DNA from 2 places in the Streptomyces sp. M41 genome. Region 2 is predicted to be linked to the other one. Evidence: predicted binding sites of a transcription regulator. Region 2 holds the regulator's gene; the other holds the start of a gene.
The links. Region 2 encodes HspR, which represses chaperone genes until heat shock. Its sites were predicted from a motif close to TTGAGNNNNNNNNNCTCAA; they were not measured.
Positions count from the first base shown of each region.

Region 1: the regulator HspR is predicted to act here: its motif matches at 7,918-7,936, upstream of lon (endopeptidase La).

Region 1 is NZ_JBIMKE010000026.1:98,745-109,674, reverse strand. It holds gene ACHBTE_RS27330 (nitrate- and nitrite sensing domain-containing protein) at 1-2,577, opposite strand, end outside; gene ACHBTE_RS27325 (protein phosphatase 2C domain-containing protein) at 2,984-3,772, shown strand; gene ACHBTE_RS27320 (MarR family winged helix-turn-helix transcriptional regulator) at 3,791-4,285, opposite strand; gene ACHBTE_RS27315 (lysozyme) at 4,586-5,365, shown strand; gene lon (endopeptidase La) at 5,481-7,895, opposite strand; gene ACHBTE_RS27305 (spermidine synthase) at 8,065-8,742, shown strand; gene ACHBTE_RS27300 (response regulator transcription factor) at 8,875-9,612, shown strand; gene ACHBTE_RS27295 (sensor histidine kinase) at 9,609-10,715, shown strand.
Region 2 is NZ_JBIMKE010000005.1:1,334-12,263, reverse strand. It holds gene ACHBTE_RS08520 ((Fe-S)-binding protein) at 1-543, opposite strand, end outside; gene ACHBTE_RS08515 (MraY family glycosyltransferase) at 776-1,840, shown strand; gene dnaK (molecular chaperone DnaK) at 1,935-3,782, shown strand; gene grpE (nucleotide exchange factor GrpE) at 3,782-4,444, shown strand; gene dnaJ (molecular chaperone DnaJ) at 4,487-5,668, shown strand; gene ACHBTE_RS08495 (heat shock protein transcriptional repressor HspR) at 5,674-6,120, shown strand; gene ACHBTE_RS08490 (GNAT family N-acetyltransferase) at 6,333-6,794, shown strand; gene ACHBTE_RS08485 (hypothetical protein) at 6,775-7,347, opposite strand; gene ACHBTE_RS08480 (sugar ABC transporter substrate-binding protein) at 7,679-8,803, shown strand; gene ACHBTE_RS08475 (LuxR C-terminal-related transcriptional regulator) at 9,249-10,337, shown strand; gene ACHBTE_RS08470 (helix-turn-helix transcriptional regulator) at 10,410-10,930, opposite strand, start outside.

The sequences.
Region 1 (10,930 bases), on a different contig from region 2:
TTCGTCAGGTGCGGGTGGCCCTTGCCGGGTGTCCTCACCGTCGGCGACCGCGGGTTCATGGGTCACGTGCTCCCCGGTCGGCTGCGCAGGGATCAGGAGCTCCATCGTGGTCTCGGCAGGATGCTCCCGCCCACGCTCAGGCTCCGGATCGACCGACACGACCTCCTCGGCCCCGCCGGCCTCCTCTACGGAGTCCTCCGCGCCCTCGGTTTCCGGTACGGAGTCCTCCGCGTCCTCGGATTCCCGTACGGGCGCGTCGGAGTCCCCGGCGTCCCGTACGGGCGCGTCGGCGTCCTCGGTCCCCCGGGCCGCCGCCTGCTCGGCGAGGGCCACCAGGGGGTCAGTGCTCTTCGCCCGGCCGTGCAGGACGTTGGAGTTGGCCTCCGCGTCGGCGCCGGGGAGGGAGAAGGTGTGGGTGCCGGTGTGGTGCGGGGACTGGGCGGGCACCGCGGCCGTGGGCGCCGCCGCCAGCAGGCTCTTGGGCAGTACGGCGACCGCCGCGACGCCGCCCTGCTTCTGCTCGCGGAGCTGCACGCGGACGCCGTGCCGGTGGGCGAGCCGGGCGACGACGTAGAGGCCGAGACCGAGGCCCTCGTCGCCCTCCTGGTCGTAGGTGGCCTCGGGGTCGAAGTCGGAGAGGCGGGAGTTGAGACGCGCCAGGCGCTCCTCGGTCATGCCGATGCCCTCGTCCTGGACGGAGAGCATGACCTCGCCGTTCTCCAGCAGCCAGCCGGAGACCTCGACGGGCAGGTCGGGCGGGGAGAACGAGGTGGCGTTCTCCATCAGTTCGGCCAGCAGGTGGGAGAGGTCGTCGGCGGCGAACCCGGCCACGTGCGCGTGCGGCGGAAGCGCGGCGATGCGGACGCGTTCGTACCGCTCGATCTCGCTGACCGCCGCGCGGACGACGTCGACGAGCGGCACCGGCCCGGCGTGCTGCTGGACGTGCTCGGTGCCGGCGAGGACGAGCAGGTTCTCGCTGTGCCGGCGCATGACCGTGGCGAAGTGGTCGAGCTTGAACAGGGTCGCCAGGCGATCCGGGTCCTGCTCGCGCTCCTCCAGGCCCTCGATGACGGCCAGTTGCCGCTCGACCAGGCCGAGGGTGCGCAGCGCGAGGTTCACGAAGGTGCCGCCGATGCTGCCCCGCAGCCGCTCCAGCTGGGCGGCGGAGTCGGCGAGTTCGGCGCGCAGCTGCTCGCGGGCGTCCGCCATCTTCTGGCGCTGGCCGACGAGGTGCTTGCGGTCGGCCTCCAGGGTGCCGATGCGCTCGTGCAGGGCGGCGGCGTGCGCGTGCAGGGCGTTGACCGAGTCAACGACCTGGGCGAACTCGTCCTTGCGGCCGGTGAACTTGACCGGCTCCTCGGCCGCCGGGTCCTCGGCCCGGGCGAGCCGGGCGGAGCCGAGCCGCAGCACGGCGAGCGGGCGGGTGAGGCTGCGGGCCATGCCGGTGGCGACTCCGACGGCGAGCAGCATCAGGGCGCCGAGGATCGCGATCCGGATCTCCAGCGCGGTGACGTCGTCGTCGCGGAGCTCTTCGAGGGCCTTGGTGCGGCGGTCGTACAGGGCGGACTCGGCGCCGCGCATCAGGTCGACGCGGGCGGAGAGGGCGGCCTCGGCGCGCCGGAGGTCGGTGGCCAGGTCCCGGTCGGAGAAGGCGGGCTGGTCGGTGAGGGCCGCCAGGTACTTCGCGGCGCTGTTGACCTCGGGGCCGGTGACCGTGGAGTCGTAGGACGCCCGTGCGGTCTTGGGGGCGGTGTCGCGGAAGTCGGAGAGGGCCGCGTCGGAGCGCACCCGGGCCTGCTGGGCGGCGGCGCTGAGCAGGGCGCGCTGCTTCGCGCCGGCGGCCGAGGAGGTCTTCTGCGTGGTCGCGACGCCGGTGAGCGGGTCGATGACCGTCTCGGTCGTGGTCGGCACGCTGAGGGCGGCGAGCAGCAGCCCGCGGGTGGCGGCGGCCTGCTGGACGGCGGAGTCCAGCTCTGCCAGGGCGTGTCCGCCGGCACCGGCGCGGGGCGGCAGCTGCTCCGCCAGCCGCTCGGCGAGCCGGTGGAGTTCGGTGATGGTGGCGGAGTAGGCGCCGTGTGCTTCCAGCGCCGTGCTCTTGCCGGTGAGCGCGGCCCTGCGCACGGCCGCGATGCCGTCGAGGTCGTCGCGCAGCGAGGCGGGGGCGTCGGAATCGGCCCGCAGCTCCTCGACCTGCCGGTCGACGCGGGCGCTGCGCTGCTCGCTGGGCGCCTTGGCCTTGGGCCGGCCGGCGGCGATGTAGGAGGTGACCTCGTCGCGCTCGTCGGCCAGGGAGTGCGCGAGCGTGAGCGCGTTCTCGGTCTGCTCGCCGAGGGTCACCAGTTCCTGGGAGTCGTGCAGTTGCCCGGAGGCGGCGACGACCGAGGGCACACCGGCGCCGGCGATGGCGGCGGCCACGACGGCGACGGCGACGATCAGCCGGTTCCGTACGTGTGTGGGGCGCCCCTTGCCGGCGGGTGCCGCGTCGGTCGTGGTGCCGGGAGTGGGCTGCGTGGCCCCTGCGGAGGCCGACTGCTTGCCTGAGCGACGAGGCCGCATCTTGTGCACCGGTGCTCGCATTCCTGACTCGTGATACCCATGGGTCCGGATGACGCTCCGTCAACTACGGCTGACCTCGCGTCCATCCCTCCCCCAAGCTCTCGACATTGCTCGAGCAGGGGGTGCCCTCACCGGTCCCCGACCCTCCCAGTGCCGGTGGGCAACGGTCGCGCATCACCTGACCCGCCACCCGAAGGAGTGAACCCCGGAGGGGAGTTGGCGGGCAAGTTCCTCCGGCGTGTGCACGGGCTCCGTACGGCGGGCCGGTTGGACGTCTGCGGCAGGCGATGGCAGGATTCGCCGCCACGCCTCCCAGGAGGCGACCATTCCGCCCCAAATCCGGCGCCTGACCAGCGTGACCGCGCCCTTTCGGCGACCGATGCAGGCCACCGGCGAACGTTGTGAAGGGCTCGTGCAGACTGGCCGGATGCGAACCCAGCTTGTTTCGGAACCCGGCGATCCGGCCCGCCCCAACGAGGACTTCGCGAGCGTCGCGCTGCCCGCCTCGGGACAGGGCGGCGTACTGGTGGTCCTGGACGGGGTGACACCGCCGAGAGGCGAGACCGGCTGCCTGCATTCCGTCCCCTGGTTCACCGCACGGCTCGGCGGAGCGCTGACCGAACTGACCGTTTCACTCCCGGATGTTCCTCTCACCGAGGCCCTGACCCGCGCCATCGCGCGTACCGCGGAGTTCCACGCCGAGACCTGTGACCTTTCTCACCCGCGCACTCCCCAGGCAACCGTGGCGCTCGCCCGGTGGTCGCCGGCGTCGGTGGAGTACCTGGTCCTGTCCGACTCGGCGCTCCTGGTGGAGTCGCCCGACGGCACCGTCACCCCGCACCTGGACGACCGCCTGACCCTCCTGCCGCGCGCCTCCCTCGCCACGGACGCACTGATCGACGCGGAGATCCGCAACAAGGAGGGCGGCTTCTTCACGGCCGCCGCGGATCCGTCGGTGGCGGCCCGGGCGGTGACAGGGACACTGCCCCGCGCGGAGGTACGAGCACTGGCCGCCCTCACGGACGGGGCGACCCGTTGGGTGGAGAAGTTCCACGAGGGCGACTGGGCGGACTGCTTCGGCTTCGTACGAAAGGAGGGGGCCCGGGCCCTGATCGACCGCGTCCGGGAACTGGAGGCCGCGGACACCGAGGAGCGAACGTTCCTGGGACGCAGCAAGACGCACGACGACGCGACGGTGGTGTTCGCGGAGCTGTGAGCCGCGCGAAGCGTGGTCCTACCTCTCCATCCCCCGGTTCAGCTGATTGAGCAACCGCGCCAGTTCCGCCACCTCGCCCCGGTCCCAGTGGGAGAGCTGTTCGACGTATCGTGCCCGCCGGGCCTCGCGGACCTTGGCGACCCGGCCGCGGCCCTCTTCCGTGAGGTGCACCAGCCAGGCCCGTCCGTCGGCGGGGTCGGGTTCGCGGGCGACCAGGCCCAGGTCCTCCAGGGCGCGCAGCTGGCGGGACATCGTGGCCTTGCCGACGCCGATGTAGGCGGCGAGCTCGGTCGCCCGCTGCCGGCCGCACTCACCCAGTCGTACCAGCAGCCCGTAGGCGGCGGACTCCAGGTCGGGGTGGACCTCGCGGGCCATCTCGCCCTGCTTGGCCCTCGCGCGCCGCAGGAGCACGGTCAACTCGCGCTCCAGGTCGAGGAACTCGGGCTGGTCCATGCCACCACCGGACGCGCCGGTTCCGACACCACGCCCGTCGCCGTTCCCGTTGTCGTGCACGTCAGCCCCTGCCTTGAGTTTCCCGGTCCGGAAAGTTCCGCCGGCCGCCGTCATTGCCCCCGCTCCGCCAGTATTTCGCAGGCCTGGACCAGTGGCAGCCTTCGGACCCCTTCCACACCCCCTCCACCTGCCGTTCTGCCCGCCCGGCGTCGGCACCGGCCACCTTGACCGGCATGTGCGCGCCACGCCCTGCGCCTGAGCCGCGGCGGGCCGGCTCGACGAGCACCACCGAGCCTTCGGAGGCACGCTGTGCCCGTGCCCAGACCCGAACCGCTCCGCCCCCGGCGCCCGCACCTCGCCGTGCTCGCGCTCGCCGCCGCCCTCGCTCTCCTGCTCGCCACCCAGACCTCCCCCGCCGGTGCCGAGGACACCCCGCCCCGCGGCTCCGCCCACATGGGCATGGGCGTCGCGGAGCACGACGGTGTGCACGGCCATCCGGCCGGAACCAAGGCCGCCCAGACCGAAGGCGTGGACGTCTCCAGCCACCAGGGAGACGTCGCCTGGCCGACCCTGTGGAACAGCGGGGTCAGATGGGCCTATGTGAAGGCCAGCGAGGGGACGTACTACACGAATCCGTACTTCGCCCAGCAGTACAACGGCTCCTACGACATCGGCATGATCCGCGGCGCCTATCACTTCGCGACCCCGGACACCTCCGATGGCGCAACCCAGGCCGACTATTTCGTCGACCACGGCGGCGGGTGGTCCCGTGACGGCAAGACCCTGCCGGGCGCCCTCGACATCGAGTGGAACCCGTACGGCGACGCCTGCTACGGCAAGACGCCGAGCGCGATGGTCACCTGGATCCGTGACTTCCTGACCCGCTACAAGGCCCGCACCGGCCGCGACGCCGTCGTCTACACGGCGACCAGCTGGTGGACCCAGTGCACCGGCAACCACGACGGCTTCGCCGCCGCCAACCCGCTGTGGATCGCCCGGTACGCGGCGACGGTGGGACAACTCCCGGCGGGCTGGAGCTACTACACGATGTGGCAGTACACGTCCTCCGGGCCGACGGTCGGCGACCACAACCGGTTCAACGGAGCCATCGACCGGGTCCAGGCCCTGGCCAACGGCTGATCCGCCGCCGTACCGCATCCGTCGTGATCCGCCGTGATCCGTCGTGATCTGTCGTACGGCGAGGGCCCGGCCTCCCGTGCGGGAGATCCGGGCCCTGCCTGTCCGGCCGCGTCCGTCACGCCGCGACCGGAACCTCGGGGGCCGCGCCGTCGGTGGCCGGCGACAGGGCCAGTTCCAGGACCTGGCGGACATCGGTCACGGCGTGGACGTCGAGCTTGTCCAGCACCTCGGCCGGGACGTCGTCCAGGTCGGGCTCGTTGCGCTTGGGGATGATCACCGTGGTGACCCCCGCCCGGTGGGCCGCGAGCAGCTTCTGCTTCACACCGCCGATCGGCAGGACCCGGCCGGTCAGCGAGACCTCACCGGTCATCGCCACGTCGGTGCGGACCAGCCGGCCCGACAGCAGTGACGCCAGGGCCGTCGTCATCGTGATGCCGGCGCTCGGGCCGTCCTTCGGCACCGCGCCCGCCGGGAAGTGGATGTGCACACCCCGGTCCTTGATGTCCGCGACCGGCAGTTCGAGTTCGGCGCCGTGGGAGCGGAGGAAGGACAGGGCGATCTGGGCGCTCTCCTTCATCACGTCCCCCAGCTGACCCGTCAGCGTCAGGCCCGCCGCACCCGTCTCCGGGTCGGCCAGCGATGCCTCCACGAACAGCACGTCGCCGCCCGCACCGGTCACGGCCAGGCCCGTCGCCACGCCCGGCACGGCCGTGCGGCGCTCGGCCGGGTCCTGCGCGGACTCGGGCACATGGTGCGGCCTGCCGATCAGCGCACGCAGGTCGCCGTCGGTCACGGTGAACGGCAGCTCGCGCTCGCCCAGTTCGTGCTGTGCCGCGACCTTGCGCAGCAGCCTCGCGATGGAGCGCTCCAGATTGCGCACGCCCGCCTCGCGCGTGTACTCGCCGGCGAGCCTGCGCAGGGCGCCCTCGTCGATGGTGACCTCGTCCTGGTCCAGCCCGGCCCGCTCCAGCTGGCGCGGGAGCAGATGGTCCCGGGCGATGACGACCTTCTCGTCCTCGGTGTAGCCGTCGAGGCGGACCAGTTCCATACGGTCGAGCAGGGCTTCCGGGATGGCTTCCAGGACGTTGGCCGTGGCGAGGAAGACCACGTCGCTCAGGTCCAGCTCCACCTCCAGGTAGTGATCCCGGAAGGTGTGGTTCTGCGCCGGGTCCAGGACCTCCAGCAGGGCCGCCGCCGGGTCGCCCCGGAAATCGGACCCCACCTTGTCGATCTCGTCGAGGAGGACGACCGGGTTCATCGAACCGGCCTCTTTGATCGCGCGCACGATCCGGCCGGGCAGCGCGCCGACGTAGGTACGCCGGTGGCCGCGGATCTCGGCCTCGTCCCGGACACCGCCGAGCGCGACCCGGACGAACTTGCGGCCCATGGCGTGCGCGACGGACTCGCCGAGCGAGGTCTTGCCGACGCCGGGCGGGCCGACCAGCGCGAGCACGGCACCGCCGCGCCGGCCGCCGACGACGCCGAGGCCGCGGTCGCCGCGGCGCTTGCGCACCGCCAGGTACTCGGTGATCCGCTCCTTCACGTCCTCCAGTCCGGCGTGCTCGGCGTCCAGCACGCCCTTGGCGCCCTGGATGTCGTAGGCGTCCTCGGTCCGTTCGTTCCACGGCAGTTCGAGGACGGTGTCAAGCCAGGTGCGGATCCAGGAGCCCTCCGGGGACTGGTCGCTGGACCGCTCCAGCTTGTCGACCTCCTTGAGCGCGGCCTCACGGACCTTCTCCGGCAGGTCGGCTGCCTCCACACGGGCGCGGTAGTCGTCGGACTCCTCGCCGTCCTGCTCGCCGTTCAGCTCGCGCAGCTCCTTGCGGACCGCCTCCAGCTGACGGCGGAGCAGGAACTCGCGCTGCTGCTTGTCGACGCCCTCCTGGACGTCCTTGGCGATGGTCTCGGCCACGTCCTGCTCGGCGAGATGGTCGCGCAGCTGCTGGGTGGCGAGCTTCAGGCGGGCGACCGGATCGGCCGTCTCCAGGAGCTCCACCTTCTGTTCGGTGGTCAGGAAGGGCGAGTAACCGGAGTTGTCGGCCAGCTGGGACACGTCGTCGATGGCCTGGACGCGGTCCACGACCTGCCAGGCGCCGCGCTTGCGCAGCCAGGCGGTGGCCAGGGCCTTGTACTCCTTGACCAGTTCGGCGACCTGTCCGGGCAACGGCTCGGGCGCGCCCTCGTCGACCCGGGTGCCCTCGACCCACAGCGCGGCGCCCGGCCCGGTGGTGCCGGCGCCGATCCGCACCCGGCCCCGTCCGCGGATCAGGGCGCCCGGGTCGCCGTCGGCGAGCCGGCCGACCTGCTCGACGGTGCCGAGCACACCGGTGCCGGCGTAGGTCCCGTCGATGCGTGGCACCAGCAGCACCCGTGGCTTGCCCGGCTGTGACCGGGCGGCGGCCTGCGCGGCCTCCACCGCGGCGCGCACATCGGCGTCGTTCAAGTCCAGCGGGACCACCATCCCGGGCAGTACGACCTCACCGTCGAGCGGCAGCACGGGCAGGGTGAGCGGTGTGGACGTCGAAGCCATGATCTCCCCTTCGGCAGTCAAGTTGAGTTATGCCGACTCAATGCACGGGAGGATCCGAATGTTCCCCGACCGCCGTTCGCTCTGAGCGATCACTGGCGGACACCCGGCGCTCTCCGCCGTCCCGGGTATTTCCCTCGGCCCGCCCGCACCGACCTGAAAGGATGACCGGATGCCCACTTCCTACGACACCCCGGAAGTACTGGACCGGCGCGAGGGCCCGCACGGCGAGGTCGTGCTGCGGCGGCACGGTGAGCTGCTCCAGATCATCGCGAACGGCTGCTTCCTGATGGACACCTCCGACGGGCGCTCGGAGCGGCTCCTCGTCGACGCGGCGCTCGACGCCCTGGACGGGCGGGCGCGGCCGGACGTGCTGATCGGCGGGCTCGGGGTCGGGTTCTCGCTCGCACACGCCACCGCTGACCCCCGCTGGGGACGGATCACGGTGGTGGAGCGCGAGCGCGCGATCATCGACTGGCATCTCGACGGGCCGTTGTCCGAATTCTCCGCCGATGCCCTCGCCGACCCGCGCACCCGGATTCTGGAATCCGATCTCGTGGCCCATGTACATGAGACTTCCGCCACGTATGACGCCCTGTGTCTCGACATCGACAACGGCCCCGGCTGGACCGTCACGGAGGGCAACGACAGCCTCTACTCACCGGCCGGACTGGCAGGCTGCGCAGGGGCGTTGAGACCGGGTGGAGTGCTGGCCGTATGGTCCGCCCAGCCCTCTCCGGAATTCGAAGAAACCTTGCGTAATGCCGGATTCCAGCAGGTGCGTACCGAAGAGATCCCCGTTGCCCGGGGCGTTCCGGACGTCGTCCACCTCGCCGTCCGACCTGGATAGCCGTGGCGCGGTGACTCCCCGTACTCTGCTTCTCTGACGCGGATCATTCAAGCGTCAATCGCAAGCATGCGCAGGCACAGCCAGTCAGAGGAATCACCCCCACGGATTCCGGAAAGCAACTTGGGGCGGGCGATGGAGCAGACACACACCTCCCACAACGGCACGGCGGCAACCCCTGGCGCACAGCGCCGGGTCCTCGTGGTCGAGGACGATTCGACCATCGTGGACGCCATCGCGGCCCGTCTGCGCGCCGAGGGGTTCCTCGTGCAGACCGCGGGCGACGGTCCGGCGGCGGTCGACACGGCCGAGGCGTGGCAGCCCGACCTGCTGATCCTCGACATCATGCTGCCGGGCTTCGACGGCCTGGAGGTGTGCCGCCGGGTGCAGGCCCAGCGGCCGGTGCCGGTGCTGATGCTGACGGCGCGGGACGACGAGACCGACATGCTGGTCGGGCTCGGCGTCGGCGCCGACGACTACATGACCAAGCCGTTCTCGATGCGGGAGCTGGCGGCGCGCGTGCATGTGCTGCTGCGCCGCGTCGAGCGGGCCGCGCTGGCCGCCACGACCCCGCGCTCGGGCATCATGCGGCTCGGTGAGCTGGAGATCGACCACGCGCAGCGGCGCGTGCGGGTGCGCAGTGAGGATGTTCACCTCACCCCCACCGAGTTCGATCTCCTGGTGTGCCTGGCGAACACCCCGCGCGCGGTGCTCTCCCGCGAGCAGCTGCTTGCCGAGGTGTGGGACTGGGCGGACGCCTCCGGCACGCGCACGGTCGACAGCCACATCAAGGCGCTCCGCCGGAAGATCGGCGCCGAGCGGATCCGTACGGTGCACGGCGTGGGCTACGCCCTGGAGACACCGACTCCATGAGCGACGGGCCGGCCGCGCCAAGACGCCCCGGGCAGCCCTGGGGCAGCGTCAGTCCGTTCTCGATCAAGACCAAGCTGGGCGCACTGGTCGTCATCGCGGTGCTGATCACGACAGGTCTGTCGATGATCGCGGTGCGCACCCAGACGGAGCTGCGCTTCATCACGGTCTTCTCGATGATCGCCACACTGCTCATTACGCAGTTCGTGGCCCATTCGCTCACCGCACCGCTGGACGAGATGAACGCGGTGGCCCGGTCCATCTCGCACGGCGACTACACCCGCCGGGTGCAGGACAACCGCCGCGACGAGCTGGGCGACCTCGCCGGCACGATCAACCTCATGGCCGACGAGCTGGAGGCCCAGGACCAGCAGCGCAAGGAGCTCGTGGCGAACGTCTCGCACGAGCTGCGCACCCCCATCGCGGGCCTGCGGGCCGTCCTGGAGAACGTGGTCGACGGCATCGCCGAGGCCGACCCCGAGACGATGCGCACGGCGCTGAAGCAGACCGAGCGCCTCGGCCGCCTCGTGGAGACCCTCCTGGACCTGTCCCGCCTGGACAACGGCGTCGTACCGCTGCGCATGCGGCGTTTCGAGGTGTGGCCCTATCTGTCGGGGGTGCTGAAGGAGGCCAACATGGTCGCCTCCGCGCGCGGGGGCATGGCGTCGGGCTCCGGGAGCCACACCCGCACGGACGTCCATCTGCATCTCGACGTCTCCCCGCCGGAGCTGACCGCGCACGCCGACCCCGAGCGCATCCACCAGGTCGTCGCCAACCTCATCGACAACGCGATCAAGCACAGCCCGCCGCACGGCCGGGTGACGGTCAAGGCGCGGCGCGGGGCCCAGCCGGAGTCGCTGGTGCTGGAGGTCCTGGACGAGGGTCCGGGCATTCCGAAGTCCGACTGGCACCGGGTGTTCGAGCGGTTCAACCGGGGGGCCGTCAGCCGGCCGCACGGACCGGGCAGCGACGGCGGTACGGGTCTGGGGCTGGCGATCGCGCGCTGGGCCGTCGATCTGCACGGCGGCCGGATCGGTGTGGCCGAATCCGAGCGGGGTTGCCGGATCCTGGTCACGCTTCCGGGGCAGCCTTCTTTGCCAAGTTGACGTAAAGTTCGAGGCGGAGCCACAAGATCCATGTGCGTCCGGGCTGACGGACACGTGTGATCAGGCACAGGCCCGCACCTTCGCAGTGCACGGGGCCTGCCGGGCCTTTCCCTGCTGCAGCGGAACCACGCTTGTTTCCCGCCATTTACAGGCCCGAAACACGGTTTCCGATGTGACTTACACGACGATGACCATGCCCGGCCTGACCTTCCCGG
Region 2 (10,930 bases):
GACGTGGTGGATCGCGCCTTCCAGGCCGCGCAGCACGTAGATCGCGAGGCCGATGGTGAGGATGACGTACTCGACGAAGTAGGCCTGGCCGGACTTGGAGCCGGCGAAGCGCGACTTGCGGCCCGCACGGGACGGCAGGCTCAGCAGCCGGATGACCATCAGCACCGCGATGCCCAGTACCGTCATCACGCCGATGAATTCGATGTACAGCTCGAACGGCAGGAACCCGCCGATGACCGGCAGTGTCCAGTCCGCCGAGAAGAGCTGGCCGAACGCCTGCGCCAGGGTGGGCGGCAGCGTCAGGAAGCCGACCGCCACGAACCAGTGGGCGATGCCGACGACGCCCCACCGGTTCATCCGGGTGTGGCCGAGGAACTCCCGCACCAGCGTCACACTGCGGGCGTAGGGGTTGTCGGTCCGGCTGCCGGCCGGAACCGGCTGGCCGAGCTGGAAGTACCGGACGAACTGGCCGATGGCGCGTGCGAGCAGCGCGACGCCGACCACGGTCAGGACCAGCGACACGATGATCGCGGCGAGTTGCATTTCGGGGCTCCTCGGGCCTGCGAGGGGTTCTTCTAGAGGTGTCTTCTAGAGGATGCGTTCGAGAGGGATCTTCGAGATTACTAAGCGGTAACTTATGCAGTCCGTTTGAGACTACCCCCATCTTCCGTCGCACTGTAGCCAGGTGTGAGGTGATCTGAATCGCTGAGGGTTGCCTAAAGATCCGATCGTGTTAATCATCACTAATTGGGGCATATCGCACTAACCTGGCGCCGTGCTGTACGGGATTGCCGCCGCCACGAGCGCCCTGCTCCTCGCCGCCTTTCTGGCGGCGCTCCTCCGGCTGCCCGCTCTGCGCCTCGGCATCGTCGACCGTCGCCGGCAGCGGCCCCTGCCGTTGCTCGGCGGAGCGGGCGTCACGCTCGCGACCTGCCTGGTCGTCGTCGGCTGGGAGTGGGCGGGGGTGGCCCCGCTGGGCCCCGAGATCAGACGGCTGCTGATCGTCGCGGGCGCGGTGGCCCTGCTCGGGCTGGTCGCCGACGTACGGCGGGTGAAGGCCCGGTTCCTGGTCGGCGGTACGGCCGTGGCGGCGGCCTGCGTGGTGCCGTACGGCGAGACGGGGTTCTGGCTGGGGCTGCCGGCCATCGGCTGGATCGTCCTCGTGACCGTCGGCTTCAGGGCGCTCGACCATGCGGACGCGCTGGCCGGCACCGTCGGGGTCGTCACCGCCTTCGGCGTCGGGGTCTGCGCGGCGGCCGAGATGATGGACGAGCTCGCCGTGCTGCTGAGCGTCCTGGCCGCCGCGCTGACCGGGTTCCTCATGCACAACTGGCCCCCCGCGCGCACCGGCCTCGGCTCCTGCGGGTCCTTGTTCATCGGGTTCGTGCTGGCGGCCTCGGCCGTGACGACCCGGGCCGGGCACCACCCGGTCACGAGCGCCGGCGTGCTCTACGCGATCACCGCGCTGGCCACCGCCGACGTACTCCTCGTGGTCCTCTCCCGCAGACTGGCCGGACGGCCGTTGCTGCGCGGCGGCCCCGACCACCTCGGCCATCGCCTGCGCCGGCTCGGGCTCACCCCGCAGGGGACGACCGTCCTGCTGGGGATCCTGGCGTTCTCCGGGGTGGCCGTCGGTGTTCTGGTGCACATGGGATGGGCGCCCCGGTCGGGGGTGTACTGGGTGGGGGCGGGGGCTCTCGTCGCCGTACTCGGCTCGCTCCGGATCAAGGTGTACGGGCCCCGCCGTCAACCCTCAGCCCCTGTGGGGGGACCCGTCGAGACATCCACCCGGCTGACAAACACGCAGGTCAGGAGCCAGTTGCGTGTAAGGAACGGATAAGACTTGAGTGAGGTCGACTCAGCTCTGTTGACCGCACGGAGGCCGTCATGCACACTTGAGTCCGTTCCACTCAAGTCAGCTGGAGGAATCAACCATGGCACGTGCGGTCGGCATCGACCTGGGCACGACTAACTCCGTCGTCAGCGTTCTGGAGGGCGGCGAGCCCACCGTCATCACCAACGCCGAGGGTGCCAGGACCACGCCGTCCGTCGTCGCCTTCGCGAAGAACGGTGAGGTGCTCGTCGGCGAGGTCGCCAAGCGCCAGGCGGTGACCAACGTGGACCGGACCATCCGTTCGGTGAAGCGTCACATGGGCACCGACTGGAAGATCGAGTTGGACGGCAAGCCGTTCAACCCGCAGCAGATCTCGGCGTTCATCCTCCAGAAGCTCAAGCGGGACGCCGAGTCCTACCTGGGCGAGAAGGTCACGGACGCGGTCATCACCGTCCCGGCCTACTTCAACGACTCCGAGCGCCAGGCGACGAAGGAGGCCGGCGAGATCGCCGGCCTGAACGTCCTGCGCATCGTCAACGAGCCCACCGCGGCGGCGCTCGCCTACGGCCTCGACAAGGACGACCAGACGATCCTCGTCTTCGACCTCGGTGGCGGCACCTTCGACGTGTCCCTGCTGGAGATCGGCGACGGCGTCGTCGAGGTGAAGGCCACCAACGGTGACAACCACCTCGGTGGTGACGACTGGGACCAGCGCGTCGTCGACTACCTGGTCCAGCAGTTCCAGTCCGGCCACGGCGTGGACCTGGGCAAGGACAAGATGGCCCTGCAGCGTCTGCGCGAGGCCGCCGAGAAGGCGAAGATCGAGCTGTCCTCGTCCACCGAGACCTCGATCAACCTGCCCTACATCACCGCCTCCGCCGAGGGCCCGCTGCACCTGGACGAGAAGCTCACCCGGGCTCAGTTCCAGCAGCTGACCGCGGACCTCCTGGAGCGCTGCAAGACCCCGTTCTTCAACGTCATGAAGGACGCCGGCGTCTCCATCAACGAGATCGACCACGTCGTCCTCGTCGGTGGCTCCACCCGGATGCCCGCCGTCGCCGAGCTCGTGCGCGAGCTGACCGGCGGCAAGGACGCCAACAAGGGCGTCAACCCGGACGAGGTCGTCGCCATCGGCGCCGCCCTCCAGGCCGGTGTCCTCAAGGGTGAGGTCAAGGACGTCCTGCTCCTCGACGTGACCCCGCTGTCCCTCGGCATCGAGACCAAGGGCGGCATCATGACCAAGCTCATCGAGCGGAACACGACGATCCCGACGAAGCGTTCGGAGATCTTCACCACCGCCGAGGACAACCAGCCCTCCGTGCAGATCCAGGTCTACCAGGGCGAGCGCGAGATCGCGGCGTACAACAAGAAGCTCGGGATGTTCGAGCTGACCGGTCTGCCGCCGGCCCCGCGCGGTGTCCCGCAGATCGAGGTCGCCTTCGACATCGACGCCAACGGCATCATGCACGTGACCGCGAAGGACCTCGGCACGGGCAAGGAGCAGAAGATGACCGTCACCGGTGGCTCCTCGCTGCCGAAGGACGAGGTCAACCGGATGCGCGAAGAGGCCGAGAAGTACGCGGAGGAGGACCACGCCCGCCGCGAGGCCGCCGAGTCCCGCAACCAGGGCGAGCAGCTCGTCTACCAGACGGAGAAGTTCCTCAAGGACAACGAGGACAAGGTCCCCGCCGAGGTCAAGACCGAGGTCGAGTCCGCCGTCGAGGAGCTGAAGACCGCGCTCAAGGGCGAGGACACCGCCGAGATCCGCACGGCCACCGAGAAGGTCGCCGCGGTCTCCCAGAAGGTCGGCCAGGCCATGTACGCCGACGCCCAGGCCGCGCAGGCCGCGGGTGGTCCGGAGGGCGCCGCCCAGGGTGGCAAGCCCGCCGACGACGACGTCGTGGACGCCGAGATCGTGGACGACGAGCGCAAGGACGGTGCCGCGTAATGACGGAGGAGACCCCGGGCTTCGAGGAGAAGCCCGACGTCCCCTCCGGCGCCACCCCTGACGACGCCGAGTCGAAGGCCGCACCCTCGTCGAACAGCGAGGGGGCGGCCCCGGCCGGGGACGGAGCAGCAGACCCGGGCCTGGTGGCCCAGCTGGACCAGGTGCGCACGGCGCTCGGTGAGCGCACCGCGGACCTCCAGCGGCTCCAGGCCGAGTACCAGAACTACCGCCGCCGCGTGGAGCGGGACCGGATCACGGTCAAGGAGATCGCCGTCGCGAACCTCCTTACCGAACTCCTGCCCGTGCTCGACGACATCGGCCGCGCACGGGAGCACGGCGAACTCGTCGGCGGATTCAAGTCCGTCGCGGAGTCGCTGGAGACCGTCGCGGCCAAGATGGGCCTCCAGCAGTTCGGCAAGGAGGGCGAGCCCTTCGACCCGACGATCCACGAGGCGCTGATGCACAGCTACGCGCCGGACGTCACCGAGACGACCTGCGTCGCGATTCTCCAGCCGGGGTATCGCATCGGCGAGCGCACCATCCGCCCCGCGCGGGTGGCCGTCGCCGAGCCCCAGCCGGGCGCGCAGACCGTCAAGGCCGAGGGGTCCGAGGAGAGCACGGCGGCCGACGACAAGGAGAGCGGTGGCCCGGACGAGGGCTGACGTCGAACCGACGTACTCGACAGGGAAGGAGGGACGTCGAGGATGAGCACCAAGGACTTCATCGAGAAGGACTACTACAAGGTCCTCGGCGTCCCCAAGGACGCCACCGAAGCCGAGATCAAGAAGGCGTACCGCAAGCTCGCCCGCGAGAACCACCCGGACGCCAACAAGGGCAACGCCAAGGCCGAGGAGCGCTTCAAGGAGATCTCCGAGGCGAACGACATCCTCGGCGACCCCAAGAAGCGCAAGGAGTACGACGAGGCACGCGCACTCTTCGGCAACGGCGGCTTCCGCCCGGGGCCGGGCGGCGCGGGCGGCTCCTTCAACTTCGACCTGGGCGACCTCTTCGGAGGCGGCGCCCAGGGCGGCCAAGGGGGAGCCGGCGGCTTCGGCGGCGGACTCGGTGACGTCTTCGGGGGCCTGTTCAACCGGGGCGGCACGGGCACGACCCGTACCCAGCCGCGCCGGGGCCAGGACATCGACACCGAGGTCACCTTGAGCTTCACCGAGGCGATCGAGGGCGCGACGGTCCCGCTGCGCATGTCCTCGCAGTCCCCGTGCAAGGCCTGCGCGGGCACCGGCGACAAGAACGGCACGCCGCGGGTGTGCCCGACCTGTGTCGGCACCGGCCAGGTGGCGCGGGGCTCGGGCGGCGGGTTCTCCCTGACCGACCCGTGCCCGGACTGCAAGGGGCGCGGTCTGATCGCCGAGCACCCCTGCACGGAGTGCAAGGGCAGCGGTCGTGCGAAGTCGTCCCGGACCATGCAGGTCCGCATCCCGGCCGGGGTGTCCGACGGCCAGCGCATCCGGCTGCGCGGCAAGGGCGCGCCCGGTGAGCGCGGCGGACAGGCCGGCGACCTGTATGTCACCGTGCACGTCGGGGAGCACCCGGTGTTCGGCCGCAAGGGCGACAACCTCACGGTGACCGTCCCCGTGACCTTCACGGAGGCGGCCCTCGGCGGCGAGGTCAGGGTCCCCACCCTGGGCGGACCGCCGGTCACGCTGAAGCTGCCGCCCGGCACGCCCAACGGCCGCACCATGCGGGCGCGGGGCAAGGGCGCGGTCCGCAAGGACGGCACCCGCGGCGACCTGTTGGTCACCGTCGAGGTGAGTGTCCCGACGGACCTTTCGGGGAAGGCTCGTGACGCGCTCGAGGCGTATCGCGAGGCGACCGCGGGCGAGGACCCGCGGGCGGAGCTGTTCCAGGCCGCGAAGGGAGCATGAGTCAGATGGACGGTCGTCGACGCAACCCGTATGAACTGACCGAGGAGACCCCGGTCTACGTCATCTCGGTGGCGGCCCAGCTGTCCGGCCTGCACCCGCAGACCCTTCGCCAGTACGACCGTCTGGGCCTCGTGTCCCCGGACCGCACCGCGGGCCGGGGGCGCCGTTACTCGGCCCGGGACATCGAACTGCTGCGCACCGTCCAGCAGTTGTCGCAGGACGAGGGCATCAACCTGGCAGGCATCAAGCGCATCATCGAACTGGAGAACCAGGTCGCCGCGCTCCAGTCCCGGGTCGCCGAGATGCAGGCGGCGCTGGACGGCGCGGCGGCGGCGATGCAGCAGCGCGAGGCGGCGGTGCACGCGTCGTACCGCCGTGACCTGGTGCCGTACCAGGAGGTGCAGCAGACCAGCGCGCTGGTGGTGTGGCGACCCAAGAAGGCCAAGGACTAGGCGAGTCCAGGTCCCGGGGCCCAGGTCCCGCCTGAGCGATGGAGCCCGGAGGTTCGGTGCGAACCTCCGGGCTCCGGCCTTTTGATGCACGGCCTTTTGATGCACGGCCTTTTGATGCACGGCCTTTGATGCACGGCCTTTGATGCACGGCCTTCGCTGCATGGCCCTTTAATGCACGGCGGTGAGCCGGGAGTCGGTGCGATAGTGCCGACATGACCGTGGAGCATGCGTCGACCCGCCGGCCCTCACTGACGACCGGCGGGGAGGACGAGGAGCTTTCCGAGCGGCTCGACCAGGAGTTGACCGCCTTCAACGCCCGTGCCACCGGAGCCGGCCGGCCCGTCGAGTTCTCGGTCCGGGCCACCGACGAGACCGGCGAACTCGCCGGCGGGCTCACCGGATGGTGCTGGGGCAGCCTGTGCGGCATCGAGATGCTGTGGGTGCGCGAGGACCAGCGGCACGCCGGCTGGGGCACGAAGCTCATGCGGGAGGCCGAGGCGGAGGCCGGGCGGCGTGGCTGCACCGAGATCCTCGTGTCGTCGTACTCCTTCCAGGCGCCCGAGTTCTACAAGCGCCTCGGGTACCGCGAGACGGGGCGCCTGGACGGCGTTCCGGGGGGCCACCAGGACGTGTATCTCCAGAAGACGCTCGGCGTCAGGGGATCAGCTCGCTGATCGCCTCGGTGGCCAGCAGCCACATCGGCTGTGCGCCGGTTCCGAACCCGGCGGCGAGGGCGTAGCCGAGGGCCGCGTCGAGGGCGTCCGGCGTGGTGCCCTGCCGCCACTCGGCGAGGATCCGGCCGTCGCCCTCGGAGGTGAGGTCGCCGAGCCGCAGTCCGTCCCGCAGGAGCCGGCTGCCGGGCACGGAGTCGGGCACGAGCCGCCAGACGCGCCCCGAGTGCCGGACGTCGACCCGGTAGGACCGCCGGGTCAGCCGCCCCTTCGCCGGGCGTACGGCCCCTTCCTCGCCGTCGACGGTGAGGGTGAGCAGGCGGCGGTCCCGGGTGCCGACGGGGATGTGGTCCTCGGCCTCGGTGCCGGGGGCGCGGCTCACCACGATCCGCGGTATCGCCTCGCCCTCGACGACGACTTGGCCGCGCCCGGTGTCCAGGCGGACGGTCAGCGGGCCGAACAGGCTGTCCTCGACGGGGGCCTCGACGACGGACTCGGCAGAGGTGTCGGTGCGCGTGTCGGCGGAGGCATCGGTGGGGGCATCGGCGGGGGTCATACCGATGATCTTCCCAGGTCCCCGAAGTGCCGGAAAAGGTAGTGTTCGCGAAGAACTGCCGCTTGAACACGTCTGGCTGGGTTCATTCGATCTTCTGCTCGAGTATGGATCTTGGTGTGATGGTTGATCGAGCTTGCGTGGAGGGGGTGTAAAGGGTGTTTGGAGACGTTCCGTCATGTCTTTACACGCGCAGCGGAGCGTGGTGTTGCGCACTCGTTAAGTCATTCCGCTTGACGCTGGGGGCGGTCGGAGCGTTGGCTTTTCAGTCATCTGGGCGCATTGGCGCGCCCGTGTCCCGATGGCACCAGAAGTGAGCTCCTACATGCGTTCCATGCGCCCCACGCGTCGTATCGCCACCGTCGTGGCCGCCGCGTCCACGATGACCCTTTCGCTGACCGCGTGCGGGGCGCTGGGGGTCAGTGGGGACAGCAGCGAGGCGAGCCCGACCAAGGGCAACGACGTCACCGTGGGCCTGCTGCTGCCGGAGACGGCGAACACGCGCTACGACAAGTTCGACTACCCGATCATCAGGAACAAGGTCCAGGAGCTCACGGACAAGCAGGGCCAGGTCGTCTACCTGAACGCCGACGCGGACGCGGCCAAGCAGGCCCGCCAGATGGAGAAGCTGATCGAGGAGCAGGTCGATGTGATCCTGCTGGACGCCGTCGACTCGCACGCCATCGCCGAGGGCGTCCAGAAGGCCAAGGACGCCGGCATCCCGGTCATCGCCTACGACCGCCTGGCCGAGGGCCCCATCGACGCGTACGTCTCCTTCGACAACGAACTCGTGGGCGAGGTGCAGGGCCGCTCCCTCCTCGAGGCCATGGGCGGCTCGGGCGTCGACTCGTCCGACAAGATCGTCATGATGAACGGCTCGCCCACCGACCCGAACGCCAAGCAGTTCAAGGCGGGCGCCCTCTCCGAGCTCAAGGGCGCGGTGCACATCGCCAAGACCTACGACACCAAGGACTGGAAGCCGGAGAACGCCCAGGCCAACATGGCCCAGGCGATCGAGGCCGTCGGCGTCAACAACCTCAAGGGCGTGTACTCCGCCAACGACGGCATGGCCGCCGGTGTCATCAAGGCCCTCAAGGCCGCGGGCGTCACCCAGCTGCCGCCCATCACCGGTCAGGACGCCGAACTCGACGCGGTCCAGCGGATCATCGCCGGTGAGCAGTACATGAGCGTGTACAAGTCGTACCCGCAGGAGGCCGAGAGCGCCGCGCAGATGGCCGTGGCCAAGGTCCAGGGCAAGGACATCCAGTTCGACTCCCTCACCCAGGACCAGGTGGACAGCCCGACCGACAAGGGCATCCCGGCCCTGCTGGTCCCCGTGGTCGCGCTGACCGAGAAGAACATCGAGGAGACCGTCATCGCCGACGGCATCTACAAGCTGTCCGACATCTGCACCGCCAAGTACAAGGCGGCCTGCGCGGAGGCCGGGCTCGACAAGTAGCGCGCCTCCCGGTTCCTTTGCGAGTGCGTGCGGTTGCTCGTCCTCTCCTCGCCGCACCCGCTGCTCCCCTCACCCACGCCCCGCGCGCCGTTCGCGTGTGTGACGTTTCCTGTCAGGCCCCTCGGCCGGCGCGGCGGCGGTGCGCGGACCACCCCATCAGGTTGTTGCAACTCGGCTGACGGAGGCCCGGAGATAGCGGGACGTAACGGTCCTAACCGGCTGCCCTCACGGCGTGAGCCGTGTTGCGGAGCACGGCCTGTCCGCGCATAGTTGCGCTGCGGAAGCGCGAGCGAACCGTAGGCCGAAGGGCTGCGCACGGTGGCCTTCGACCATGGCCACGCCTCGCAGGGCTGTCCCGGCAGGGCTGGCCGGGCAGGGGTGTCCACACCGCGCTCCAGGAGTGAGCGAGCCGGCGAAAGAGGCAAGAACCGGGGGTGGATGGGCGATGGCCGGGCACGGGACGGAGGAGCACCCACACGGTGCCGACCGACTGTGCGACGCCGCGGATCGGGTGTATTCCCGGGCCGTGCGACGCGGCCGTGTGCCCCGCCGGGACGCGGAGCCGGTGCCCTGCCTGCTGGAGCTCGCGTTGCTGCACCCGGACCCGGACGACATGGACTGGCTGGTGCCGACGTCCCCGCAGGAGGTCATGACCCGGCTGCTGCGCGGGGTGTACGACGAGGTCAGCGCGAGTCAGCGGCGGGTGGGCTCGGCGGTGGCGGCCTTCGAGTGGTACGCCGGTCTGGGCCCGCAGCAGTTGCCGGCGTCCGGCGCGGAAGGTGCGGCGATCCGTGTGCTGGACGGCGCCTCCCGGATCCAGGCGGCCCTGGACGCGGCGACGGAGGCATGCACCGTCGAGGTGCTCACGGTGCAGCCCGGCGGCATCCGTCCCGAGCACGAACTGACGGAGGGCCTGCACCGCGCGCTGGCGCTGCGCGGCCGGGGCGTACGGATGCGCGACCTGTACACCCATGTGGCCCGGCACGGGCAGGGCCTGCTCAACTACCTCGAGCTGATGGGTGATTCGGTCGAGGCCCGCACGCTGGACGAGGTGATCGACCGGCTGATCCTCTTCGACCGCACGGTGGCCTTCATCCCCGCGAACGCCGACCGCACGATGGCGCTGGAGCTGCGGCACCAGGGCCTGGTGCACTACCTGGTGACGGTGTTCGAACGGCTCTGGCGCCTGGCCATCCCCCTCACCGCGCCCCTTCCCGACACCGGCATCGAGGGCATCTCGCACCGCGAACAGTCCATCGCCGCGCTGCTCGCCGAGGGGCATCAGGACGCGGTGATCGCGGAACGGCTGGGGATAAGCGTGCGGACGTGCCGGGCGCACATCGCGCGGCTGTCGGAGACGCTGGGGGCGGCAAGCCGTACGCAGCTCGGGGTGCGGATCGCGCAGGCGGGGCTGGACGGGCCGCGCGCGTCGTCCACCGAGTCCGCGGCGGTCAGCGTGCCTGACGTCGCCGAGGTCTCCCGGGTGCCCGGGCCGAGCGGTGTTCCCGGTCGGGAATCCCCGACCGGCCGATGAGACCTCCGGGTCGAGCGCGGCTCGCGATCCGCCCCTAGACCGGGTGGGTGACCGGGTGCGGGTGCGCCTCCGTCACAGGGCGCCGTCTCCCGCCGACGGCGAGTGGCCCGCCTCCAGGATCCCCGACTGTGCTATGAGGTAGCCGAGTTGGGCACGGCTGCCGCTGCCCAGGGCGGTGGCCAGCTTGGCGATGTGGGCCCGGCAGGTGCGCACGTTCATGCCGAGGCGGCGGGCTATGGCCTCGTCGACATGGCCTTCCACGAGGAGCTTGGCGATGGAGTGCTGGATCTCGGTGATGCCGTCGGGAGCCGTCTCGTAGGGGGCGTGCTCGGTCAGCGGTACCGCGCGGCTCCACATGAACTCGAAGACCTTGATGAGGTAGCGGATGAGGCCCGGGTGGCGCAGCTCCAGGGCCACCTGCTGGTCGTCCCGGGTGGGGATGAAGGCGACCGACTCGTCGCAGATGATGAGGCGCTCGACCAGCTCGTCGATGGTCCGGTACTCCACCTTGCCGTCGGAGAGCTGGGCGACATAGGCCAGTTTGCCCGGGTTGTACCGAACGGTGTGCTGGTAGAGGGTCCGGATCCGCACGC